Regions from separate parts of the Arthrobacter tecti genome, predicted to be linked through region 1. Evidence: riboswitches for the same ligand, from Rfam matches in the RefSeq annotation. Region 1 holds a riboswitch; the other holds the start of a gene.

What was found. Region 1 has a riboswitch for thiamine pyrophosphate ahead of ACX80C_RS05305 (ECF transporter S component). Riboswitches for the same ligand answer to the same signal wherever they lie in the genome.
Region 2: another riboswitch for thiamine pyrophosphate. It lies ahead of ACX80C_RS01685 (bifunctional hydroxymethylpyrimidine kinase/phosphomethylpyrimidine kinase); the one in region 1 lies ahead of ACX80C_RS05305 (ECF transporter S component).

What each region holds. Positions count from the first base shown of each region.
Region 1 is NZ_JBTNCT010000003.1:128,439-134,380, forward strand. Features, by position in the region: gene ACX80C_RS05285 (Na+/H+ antiporter subunit E) at 1-226, shown strand, start outside; gene ACX80C_RS05290 (monovalent cation/H+ antiporter complex subunit F) at 223-480, shown strand; gene mnhG (monovalent cation/H(+) antiporter subunit G) at 486-869, shown strand; gene ACX80C_RS05300 (DUF4235 domain-containing protein) at 876-1,136, opposite strand; TPP riboswitch at 1,269-1,382, shown strand; gene ACX80C_RS05305 (ECF transporter S component) at 1,435-2,049, shown strand; gene ACX80C_RS05310 (ABC transporter ATP-binding protein) at 2,051-3,517, shown strand; gene ACX80C_RS05315 (energy-coupling factor transporter transmembrane component T family protein) at 3,514-4,311, shown strand; gene ACX80C_RS05320 (sigma-70 family RNA polymerase sigma factor) at 4,436-4,948, shown strand; gene ACX80C_RS05325 (COG4315 family predicted lipoprotein) at 4,954-5,526, opposite strand; gene ACX80C_RS05330 (O-succinylhomoserine sulfhydrylase) at 5,659-5,942, opposite strand, start outside.
Region 2 is NZ_JBTNCT010000001.1:354,811-360,752, forward strand. Features, by position in the region: gene proB (glutamate 5-kinase) at 1-135, opposite strand, end outside; gene obgE (GTPase ObgE) at 189-1,778, opposite strand; gene rpmA (50S ribosomal protein L27) at 1,911-2,171, opposite strand; gene rplU (50S ribosomal protein L21) at 2,229-2,537, opposite strand; gene ACX80C_RS01685 (bifunctional hydroxymethylpyrimidine kinase/phosphomethylpyrimidine kinase) at 2,691-4,250, opposite strand; TPP riboswitch at 4,242-4,359, opposite strand; gene ACX80C_RS01690 (Rne/Rng family ribonuclease) at 4,463-5,942, opposite strand, start outside.

The sequences.
Region 1 (5,942 bases):
CGCGATCTCGCTCATTCCCGGCTCGCTGGTGGTGGAGGTGGACCGATCGACCTCCACTCTCTACCTGCACTGTCTGAATGTGGTCACGGCCGAAGACGCCGAGGAGATCCGCCGGAACGTCCAACGGACCGAAGAGTGGCTGATCCGCGTCATGGGATCCCGTGAGGATCTCGCGAACCTGCGCGCGGGTGGTCTGCCCGTCAGTGACGGAAGGGAGCACTCGTGAGTGTTGTGGTCGGCATCATCGCCGTCATACTCGGCGTTGCAGCGCTGTGCGCCATCTACCGGGCGGCCGTGGGCCCGTCGATCCTCGACAGGGTGCTCGCCGTCGATGTTCTCCTGGCGATTGTGGGCGGTGCGCTGGCTGTCGACATGGTGTTCAACCGCCATACGGACAACCTGGTGCTTCTCGTGGCGATCTCGATCATTGGATTCATCGCCTCAGTGACTGTGGCACGGTTCGTCACGGACAGGAAGTGACGCAGATGGACACGTTGCTCAACGTCATCACTGCCATCCTGCTGCTGGGAGGGGCACTAATGTCCTTGGCCGCCGCCGTCGGGCTGTTGCGTTTTCCGGATTTGATGAGCCGCATGCATGCCGCGACCAAGCCGCAGGTGCTGGGCTTGCTGCTCTTTTTGCTGGCCGTCGCCGTGGAACTGCGCAGTTTGGCGCTGGTTCCCGTACTGATTGTGTGCTGGATCTTCCAGCTTCTGACCGCGCCCGTTTCTGCCCACATGGTGGGGCGCGCCGGCTACCGGACCAAGCACCTGCGAAAGGACCTGCTCAGCATGGACGAACTCGACGAGGTGGTTGAACGCGCGGCCACCCGGCGTCGGGAAGGGAACGGTGCGCCGCCGGGGGACTGACGCCTTCTAGGTCAGGTGGCGGGTGCGCTGGTAGCGGTGGATCGCTTTTTGCGTGGTGCGGTTGGTCAGTACGCGGATCGTGGTGCTGACCGCACCTGAGATCACGGCGAAGACCAGCGCCGAACGAAGACTGTTCTCCAGCCCTTCCTTGTCCTTGGGCGGCTCGTTTCCGGTGACGCGCTTCCAGATGAGGTCGACCAACTGGGTGCCGATGAGCCCGGAGACAATTCCCAGCCCTACGCCCATCAGTTTGAAGATCGAATTCATGGTGCCCTCCTTCAGTAGGCTTACCTTCTGTAACTAAGCCTACTGGCAGGGACCCGCGTCGAGCGAAGCGACCCTTCGGGACCAACGCCGCACCCGTGAACCCTGGTCCGGGTGTAATGTTGGTATCGCTCAAAACAACGACAGGGGAGCGCCGCCACTTGTGGTGGGCGCTGAGAGTGCGGAACACCGCAGACCCTCGAACCTGATCCGGCTAGTACCGGCGAAGGGAGTCGAGTTCTCAGGGCTGCCGGCGGCTTGCCGGGATGCCTTCCCCTCCTGTACTCAGGAGGATTCACCCATGACTACTGCACAGTCATCGAAATCATCATCAACATCCCGCCGGCGCTACGAGTGGCGCGTCGTGGACATCGTCGTCGCCTCAGTGATTGCGGTTGCGGTCGGCGTCGTGTTCTTCGCGTGGTCCGCCGGTTACAGCGGTATTTCCGCCCTGACCCTTGCGTATCCGCCGCTTAATGGGTTGTATTCGGGCGGCTGGCTGATTGCGGGCGTGCTCGGCGGCCTCATCATCCGCAAGCCGGGAGCGGCGATCTACTGCGAGGTTGTCGCCGCTGCGGTTTCTGCCCTGATCGGTACCCAGTTTGGTGTTGCCGTGCTCTTGTCCGGACTCATCCAGGGCATCGGCGCGGAGCTGATTTTCGCACTCTTCCTATACAAGCGGTGGAACATCGGGGTGGCTCTGCTGGCCGGGCTGAGCGCGGGTCTCTTCCTCGCAGTGAGCGAGAACATCATGTACAACGCCGTCTGGACGCTGGATCACAAGCTCATGTACGGGGTCTTCGCCGCCATTTCCGGTGTGGTCCTTGCCGGCTTGCTCCCCTGGCTCGCCACACGCGGCCTCGCGAAGACCGGCGTGCTTTCGTCCTTCGCTTCCGGCCGGACAGCCGACGTCTAAGGTGGGCGCATCCATTTCAGCCAGCGGGTGGGGCTGGCGGCATCCCGGCCGCAACCGCTGGGCTGTGCGGGACATTGATCTACGTATCGAGCCCGGTGAACGCGTACTGCTGCTCGGTGCGTCCGGAGCCGGAAAGTCCACGCTCCTGCATGGCCTGGCAGGTGTGCTGGGAGATCAGGATGAAGGGGAGCAGTCCGGCGAGCTGACGATCGACGGCAACAACCCGGCTGATGTGCGCGGTCGGTCAGGCCTCGTGCTGCAGGACCCCGACACCCAGCTGGTCCTTGCACGGGTGGGGGACGAGGTGGCATTCGGCGCCGAAAACCTGGCCGTACCGCGCGAGGAGATCTGGCCGCGGGTCACCCACGCACTGGACGACGTCGGCCTCGACGTCCCCCTCAACCACCCCACGACGGCGCTCTCCGGCGGGCAGAAGCAGCGGCTCGCCCTGGCCGCAGTGCTTGCCATGCAGCCCGGGCTTCTGCTGCTCGATGAGCCGACCGCCAACCTGGACCCTGCCGGCGTGCTGGAGGTGAGGGACGCCGTCGTACGCGTCCTTGACCGTACCGGCGCCACGCTCGTGGTGGTGGAACACCGTGTGGAGGTGTGGGCCGACGTCGTCGACCGCATCGTGGTGCTCGACTCGAACGGCGGCATCCTCGCGGATGGAAGTCCCGACGTCGTCCTTCAGCAGCAGCGCACCCGCGACCGCCTCATCGAAGCCGGTGTGTGGGTGCCGGGCCACCATCCGGCCTTGCCATTGCTGGAATCGAACGCCGGGGCGGACCTGCTCGAGGCCCGTAGCCTTTCGGTGGCGCGGGCAAAACGCGGACCGACAGTGCTCGACGGCGTGGAACTCACCCTCCAGGCCGGTGCTGCGCTCAGCGTGCTCGGCCCGAACGGAGCGGGCAAGTCAACGCTCGCGCTCACGCTGGCCGGGCTGCTCCGGCCGCGCGGCGGAACCCTCTCGGCGCTTGATCCGCTTTCACGCGGCGCCGGGGAGAAGCCGCACGAGTGGAAGTCGGCCGAGCTGGTCAGCCGGATCGGCACGGTCTTCCAGGAGCCCGAACACCAGTTCCTCACCCACACGGTGCTTGAGGAACTTGAGTTCGGGCCGCGCCGGGTCGCGCGCTTTGAGGAGGCAGAGGTACGACGCCGGGTGGACCCGATCGCTGAACGGTTGCGCCTGACCGGGCTGCTCAAGGCCAACCCCTTCACGCTCTCGGGCGGTGAGAAGCGGCGTCTCTCGGTTGCCTCGATGCTCGCCGGCAGCCCCGACATCCTCATCCTCGATGAGCCCACCTTCGGCCAGGACGCGAACACGTGGGCGGAACTGGTGGCACTGCTCGCCGAAGAGATAGCGGGCGGAACCAGCGTCGTGTCGGTCACCCACGACCGCGACTTCACAGCCGCGTTGGGGTCCCGCACGTTTGTGGTCGGCGGATCCGCTGTGAAGGTGTCAGCATGAGCACGGATGTCCTCACCCCGGAACTGACCGGGCGGCTGCTTCCGAAAGCCAACCCGCTCTCCAAGTTGTTCGCGGCAACCCTGATCACGGTGGTCGTGATGCTCAGCGTGGACTGGGCGAGCGCCGGCGTCGTACTCCTCAGCGAACTCCTGCTGCTGCCCCTGCTGGGGATCAGCGCGCGGAAGCTGTTCTTCCGCGCCTGGCCGTTTGTGGTTGCAGCGGCTGTCGGGGCGTACGGAACTGCGCTGCTGGCCGAGAAGACCGGCCGCGTGCTGTTCGAAGCCGGTCCAGTCCTGTTCACCGAGGACTCGGTCAACGCCGGGCTGGCGATCGGACTCCGGGCACTGGCCATTGCACTGCCGGGCCTGTTCCTGCTCACCACCACCGACCCCACCGATCTCGCGGACGCCCTGGCGCAACGGCTCAAGGCGCCGCACCGGTTTGTCCTCGGGGCGCTCGCCGGGATGCGGCTCGTCGGGCTTCTGTTCGAGGAATGGCGCACGCTCGGCCTCGCCCGTCACGCCCGCGGCGTGGGCCACGAGGGGAATCCGGCGGCACGATTCGGGAACTTCCTCGGGCAAGCCTTCGGGCTCATGGTTCAGGCCATCCGAAGGGCCACCCGGTTGGCTGTGGCGATGGAGGCCCGCGGTTTCGGGGCCGGCCCGCGCACTTGGGCGAGGGAGAGCACCTTCAGCAGGATCGATGTCGGAGTTGCACTGTGCGGTCTGTTGATTGCGGCTGTTGCGGTGACCGCTGCCGTGGTGGCGGGCACTTGGAACTTCATCCTCGGCTAGGACAGTCCCTGTTCGGATTGCCCGTGCAGGTGCATCATGAGAGGAGGCCGCAGGCTTTTCCCAACCTCGCCGCGCATGAATAGGTTGTGGATGGTCCAGCAGAGTCCAGGGGCGGGAACCGACGATGGGCAATGGTCAGGCAGATTGGCTGAGCAGCATCAACGACAATCACCTGCGCGCCTTGAGGGGATTCGTCCGGAGGCTCACTGGAGACGCTTTCCTTGTCGACGAGGTAGTGCAGCTCACCCTGCTGCGTGCCTGGGAGCATCCGGTCACGCGGGGGCACACCGAAATGGAAATCCGCGCATGGCTGTTCGCGGTCGCGCGGAATGTGCTGGTGGATTCCTTTCGTTCCGCCTTCCGCCGGCATGAGTTCGACGTTGACGTGCTGCCGGAAACGGCCTCGAACGACGACGTCGAGCAACTGCTCACCTCATGGCTCGTCTCCGATGCACTCAGCGAACTGACGCCCGAGCATCGCGACGTGGTCCTGCATTTCTACTTCCGCGGCGAAACCACAGCCGAGATTTCACGTGCCCTCGCCATCCCTGAGGGCACCGTGAAATCCCGTCTTCACTATGCACTGCGGTCCATGAAAGCTGCGCTGCTCGCCCGGGACGTGGTGTCGGGAAGCTAGGGCGGCTACTGGATCATGGTGCCATCCGGGGCAACCACGTACCAGACTTCGTTGACGCCCTGGCCGTTGGTGTCTCCGGGGGCCTCGTCGTTGGCGAAGTAGTAAATCGGCATACCGTTGATGGTCACCTGCAGTTCGCCGTCGGGTGTTTCGATGGTGCCCAGTTCGCCGGTGACTCCTTCCGCCTCAGGCGTCTCGCTGTCAGTGAGTACCGGCGGCCACGCCTCCAGGCACCCTCCCTCACAAGCGCTGACGCCGGAGTCCGCCTCATCGTTGGTGAAGTAGTAGACCACCATTCCTTCGGCGTCGACAACCACTTCACCGAGGTCCGTCTCAGCGATCCCGAGCGGCGTGCCCATGGTTCCACCGGCCTCCCCGCCTTCGGTCGGCTCCTCACTCGTGGGCTCCTCGGACGGCTCCTCACTCGTAGGCTCCTCGGACGGCTCCTCGCTGGTGGGCTCCTCGGCCGCGGGAGCGCTGGTGGGCTCCTCGGAAGGCGAATCGGAGGAACCGCAGCCGGTCAGCGCCAGAAGACAAATGGCGACGACGGCGAACAGGACGCGCATTGCTTTACTCATGTTGATACCTCCCGTGATCACCCCACGGACACCCGGGGGATGGGAGCGGCCACTCGACCCCTCTGCTCTCTAGACGCGGGCAAGGGCCGAAATGGTTCAACGCTGAGACAAATTCACAGCCGAATCACAGCTTCAGGACGCGGCGAGCGCCTTTCCGAGGTCGTTCTGCAGGTCGGTGACGTCCTCAAGGCCGACCGACAACCGGATCACGCCGTCGGACAGCCCGATCGCGGCGCGTCCTTCCGGGCCCATGGCACGGTGGGTGGTGGTCGCAGGATGGGTGATCAGGCTCTTGGAGTCGCCGAGATTGTTCGAGATATCGATGATGTCGAGGGCATCCAGCAGCGCGAACGCGGTTTCCTTGGCGCGGCCAGCCGGTGCATTCAGCTCGAACGTAAGCACGGTGCCGCCGCCGG
Region 2 (5,942 bases), on a different contig from region 1:
ATCAGAGAGTGCAAACAGCGCTTCGTCGGAGAGTCCTCCGGAGAGTGAAGTGAGGGAGGACGAACCTACTTTGACAACAATTCTCTTGGCTTTGGCCAGTCCGGATCGGGTCTTGAGAGAGCGCTTTGCGGTCATCTATTCCTTCTGTCGGGTTCTTGCTTTCAGGTTTCGGCTGATTCGCGCGCCTGTCAGTCTTCGTCGGCAGGAGCGTCCTTGTCGGCCGATGCTGCGGCGGTGCGGGAGTGCTTGTAGTTGACCGATTCGGTCCAGATTCCGGCTTTCCGCTCGGCTTCGAGTTCGTCGCGGGCCGCTGCGCGCGCGTCCTTGCGGCTCTGGTAATCATCACGTTTCGCTTCGCGCGTTGGACGCACGAACTCCGCGAGACGGAGGTCAGTTCCGCGCGGTGAAGCCAGGAGTTCAGCCCCGCCCATCATGGTTGGCTCCCAGTCGAAGACGACGCCGTCACCCTCGCCGATCACCACCGTGTCCCCCGGCTTGGCTCCGCTCTTGAAGAGCTGTTCCTCGACGCCCAATTTAGCGAGCCGGTCGGCAAGATAGCCAACGGCTTCGTCATTTGTGAAGTCGGTCTGCTTCACCCAACGCTCAGGTTTCTCGCCCAATACACGGAAGAGAGGTTCCAGGTTCTTTTCCTCACGCCGGATGGTGAAACCCTTTTCGTTGACTGCGCGGGGACGCAGCACGGGAGGAACGACGACGGGCGGCAAGGCTTCGAGCTTTTCCCGGGCGTCGCGCACGATCTCAGCCATGGCAAAGCCAAGTTGGCGCAGTCCCTCATGGCTGGACGCTGAAACCTCGAACACGCGGTAACCCCGGGACTCCAGTTCCGGGCGAACAAACTGTGCCATGTCGCGCCCGTCAGGGACGTCCACCTTGTTCAGTGCTACTAGGCGCGGACGTTCGTTCAACGGGATAACTTCCCCGCCGGGGCCGGCGTAGCTCATGTCCACCGCGTAACGCTCCAGTTCGCGTTCGATGATCTCCAGGTCGCTGAGTGGATCCCGCTCCGATTCGAGCGTGGCGCAGTCGAGGACGTGCACCAGGGCAGCGCAGCGTTCCACGTGCCGGAGGAAGTCGTGGCCGAGCCCCCTGCCCTCGCTGGCGCCCTCGATCAGGCCGGGTACGTCGGCGATGGTGAACCGCACCTCGCCGGCCTCAACTACACCCAGATTCGGCCGAAGCGTGGTGAAGGGGTAATCGGCGATCTTCGGACGGGCAGCCGACATAGCGGCGATCAGGCTCGATTTTCCGGCCGATGGGAATCCAACGAGGGCGATGTCTGCGATGGATTTGAGCTCCAGGACAACGTCCCGTGCATCACCGGGAATGCCAAGCAGTGCGAATCCCGGTGCCTTTCGCTTCTGGGAGGAAAGCGAAGAGTTCCCGAGACCCCCCTGTCCGCCGGCGGCTGCAACGTATTCGGTCCCCGCCCCGACCAGGTCTGCGAGGACTTCGCCGTCGCGCGTCTTGACCACGGTGCCGTCCGGCACGGGAAGGATCAGCGTTTCGCCCCTCCGGCCTTCGCGCCAGTCGCCCATTCCGTTGCCGCCGTTGGTGGCATGGCGGTGCGGTGCGTGGTGATAGTCGAGGAGGGTGGTGGTCTGCGGATCCACGCGGAGGATCACCCCACCGCCGTCGCCGCCGTTACCGCCGTCGGGACCGCCCAGTGGCTTGAATTTCTCCCGCTTGACCGAGACGCAGCCATGTCCGCCGGTACCGCCGGAGACATGCAGAACCACCCGGTCAACGAAGCTTGCCACGGTGTACTCCTCTTGAAAATGTCACATCGATGCCGATTCTATCCGGCTTAAAAGAAGGTGGGGCGAGCCTTGCTGGCTCACCCCACCGATAAATCTGAGCTGGTGCTCACGCGCGGTGTGCGGTTGCGGGTACTACTCCGCTGCCGCACCCACGATGTTGACGACGCGGCGCCCGCGGCGGGTACCGAATTCAACGGCTCCGGCCTCGAGGGCGAACAGCGTGTCATCCCCGCCGCGTCCAACGTTGGCGCCGGGGTGGAAGTGGGTTCCGCGCTGGCGGACGATGATTTCGCCTGCCTTGACGACCTGACCGCCGAAGCGCTTCACGCCGAGGTACTGGGCGTTGGAGTCGCGACCGTTGCGAGTGGAGCTCGCACCCTTCTTGTGTGCCATCTGTTATGCCTGCCTTCTACTAAAACTGAAAACCAGTGGATGAGTAACCGGTAACGGCTACTTGATCCCCGTGATCTTGACCTTGGTGAGTTCTGAACGGTGGCCCTGGCGCTTCTTGTAGCCGGTCTTGTTTTTGAACTTCTGGATGACAATCTTGGGACCGCGGAGATTCTCCACGATCTCGGCAGTAACAGTGACCTTTGCAAGGTCTTTTGCTGCTGACGTTACCTTTTCGCCGTCGACCAGAAGGAGAGCAGGCAGCTGGAAGCTGGTGCCGGCCTCACCGGGGACGCGGTCAAGGGTAACGAGGTCTCCCACGGAAACCTTTTCTTGGCGGCCGCCTGCGCGGACAATCGCGTACACCACTTGGGAACTCACTTCTCTCGACGATCAAAACTGTTTGCATACTGTCTCCGGGACCGTACGCTGAAAATGAGCGTAGCCGGAGGTGCTTGTGCACTTGCGGTGTCCTGGCGCCCGGAAATAGTCATACGAGGGCGCCTGCACCGAAGATCAAGATTACGGCAATTTCGCGGATTCCCGCAAATCAAGGCGAGTCGGCGCGTCGAAGAACTCGTGCTCGTACCAGGCGGAGGCTTCGAAAGCGGCCAGCATGGCACGCCGATCGAGCCCGGAAGCACCGGCGAAGGCCGCATCCGCGTAGGCGATTGCCTGCGATGTGGCCTCGGCAAAAGCCGGGTCGGCGTAGGTTTCCATCCAGGTTGCGTAGGCGTGCTCCCGCCCGGCTCCCGCCGCAGTCCATTGCGCGTGGAGCGTATTGCCCACGTGCGCATACAGCCAGTAGCAGGGAAGCACAGCGGCGACCACAACCGGGTAGCTCCCATTGACGGATGCCGCGAGGAGGTGGTCTACATACGCCTTGGTGACCGGGCCCTGTTCGGGCATGGTCTCGCTACCGGCCAGCCAGGTCCGGTGCAGCTCGGACTCCACTTCAAGGCAGTTCTTCGCCCCGCTTGCCCAGAACAGTTGCTCGGCCTCGGTGGGAGCGAGGGAGCTGGCGCGGGCTAATACCCGCGAATAGTCCCGCAAATACAGCGCATCCTGCGCGAGGTAGTAGGCGAACTGGTCCGCAGGCAGCGTTCCGTCTCCCAGCGATGTCACGAACCCCAGCGTCCCGATGGCCGCGCGGTGTTGCGCGGTGAGCTCCCAGGCCCGCTCACTGAAGGGTCTGGGATCGGTTGTCTCAGGGGCCCCCATTGCGTGGAAGTGGTGAATCGGCCCGTTGCCCTGGCCTACCTCGAGCTCGTCCGCGTGTTCCAGGGCACCGCGTAGCCAGTCCTTCACCAGGACAAGCGACTTGTGCCAATCCTGGGTACGAACCTGTACGGTCGCCAGCGCGGCGGACAGGGAGCAGCCGGTGCCGTGGGTGTTCCGCGTTGCCACCCGGGGACCGCCAACCTCCGTCACCAGCGGCGGGCCGTCCGAGGGCTCTACCAGTGCGTCCGGACAGTCCGAACCCCCAAGGTGTCCACCCTTCACCAGCACAACCGTGCCCGTGGCGGCAGCAAGCCGTTTTCCCTGCTCGAGTGCGTTTTCCCACGTTGTCGCGACCGGTTCGCTCAGCAGCACCGCGAGCTCAGGAACATTCGGCGTTACCAGCGCAGCAAGCGGCACCAACGCCCGCAGCGCGTCTTCCGCGTCAGTGGCCAACAGCCGGTCACCGCTGGTAGCGACCATGACTGGGTCAAGAACGACGACGGCGCTTCCCGCCCGCGGCAACCACTCCCGGACTGTCTGGATGGTTTGTGTGTCCCCCAGCATGCCGATTTTGACGGCATCGATCACGACGTCGTCACTGACCGCAGTGAGCTGCTCACGAAGGAACGACGACGGCGGGGTGTGCACACAGCGGACGCCCCGGGTGTTCTGCGCCACGAGGGAAGTGACGGCCGCCATGCCGTACCCGCCGTGGGCGCCGATGCTCTTGAGGTCCGCCTGGATCCCTGCACCGCCGGTGGGATCGGTACCCGCGATGCTGAGCACCCGGGGAACGGTCCGTACCCCGGGCACGGTGGACTGAAAATCTTCTGTGTGCTGCACGAGCGTGCGAATACTCATTCGCGACATCCCTCCGCTAGGCCAAGGACCACCGGACGGCGGCCATCTCTAGATCAGGTTCAACGCGTTTCATCTCAGCCGGCAGATGCCGGCACCGCGTGTCACTGCGTCTACCCTACCGCAGGCTGGAGGGGGCGCCGCCCTGCCTGTAGACGACGCAGGGCACGCCTTCCCTTCCGGGACGGCGCGCCCTGTAGCGGCTGCTGTGAGACTTAGAGGTCGGAAGCAGGCACTCCGACTCCAAGGATCATCGGCTCCTCCGCCGGGGGTGCTTTGGGTGCGTCCCTTTGCACCTTGGCCACGTACTGCGTGCCCGCTGCACTGTTGGACTCTCCTGCCCGGCGTTCGATCGTGGCGTCCGAGGCAGAGCCCTGAGCGCTGCTGGCCGAACGGTGGCGCCGGGCGCGGCGCCCGCGGGAACCGGGCTGTTCTTCCTGTGCCGGAGCAGCGGTCTGGTCCTCGCCACGGGGAGCCTCAGCTGATGTCTCCGGCCGAGCCACGGATTCGGCCGATGGGTACCGGTTGAAGGCTTCCGTGAGGCTTTCCAGCGTCAGTCGCGGCTCTTCCCTGGTGGAGCCAGGCGCCGATTCCGCCCGTGGGAGGCTTACCTTCTCACCGTTGATCGTGAGCACGGCGCTCGATGCCGCCGCCGGTTCGTTGTGCCCCTCATGCTCGTGCTCATGTTCGTGCGCGGCGTGAGTAGCAGCAGCAATGTTTGCCAGCGCGGCACGTGCGGCTTCTGCACGTGCCTGGCGTTCGCCGTCGTCGGCCTTTGGCTCGGCAGGCTGCGGCTGCTCCTCCTGCGGCTGGTTCCTGACGCGGTTCCGCTTCCGTTCGCTGCGGGACATCTTTTCCTGGCGCAGGTGCTGCTGGTGATTCTCCGAAGACACAGCGTGACGGCGGTGTTCCACCGGCTCATCGTGCGTGACAACGCCGCGGCCGGCGCAGTGCTCACAGTTCTCACCGAAGACCTCGAGGAGACCGGTGCCCATCCGCTTACGCGTCATCTGTACGAGCCCGAGCGAGGTAACCTCGGCTACCTGATGCTTGGTGCGGTCCCTGCCGAGGCACTCGACCAGTCGCCGCAGCACCAGATCGCGGTTCGCTTCGAGGACCATATCGATGAAGTCGATGACGATGATGCCGCCGATGTCCCGGAGACGAAGCTGCCGGACAACCTCTTCGGCTGCCTCGAGGTTGTTCTTGGTGACAGTCTCTTCGAGGTTGCCGCCGCTGCCGGTGAACTTGCCGGTGTTCACATCCACAACGGTCATAGCCTCTGTCCGGTCGATGACCAGCGATCCGCCCGAGGGCAGGAACACCTTGCGCTCCAGTGCCTTATGGATCTGCTCATCGATCCGGCGTGCGGCGAAGATGTCCTCGTTCTGGGTCCACTTCTCAAGTCGGCCAACCAGATCCGGAGCCACGTACATGACGTATGCCTCGATGGTGTCCCATGCTTCCTCGCCGGAAACAATGAGTTTCGAGAAGTCCTCGTTGAAGACATCGCGGACAACCTTGATTGTCAGGTCCGGTTCCCCATAGAGCAGCTCCGGGGCAAGCGTCTTGGTTGACGATGCCTTACCCTCGATCGTCTCCCACTGGGACCTGAGCCGGTTGATGTCGTGGGTGAGTTCCTCTTCGCTGGCCCCTTCGGCGGCGGTGCGCACAATGACTCCGGCGTTCTCCGGG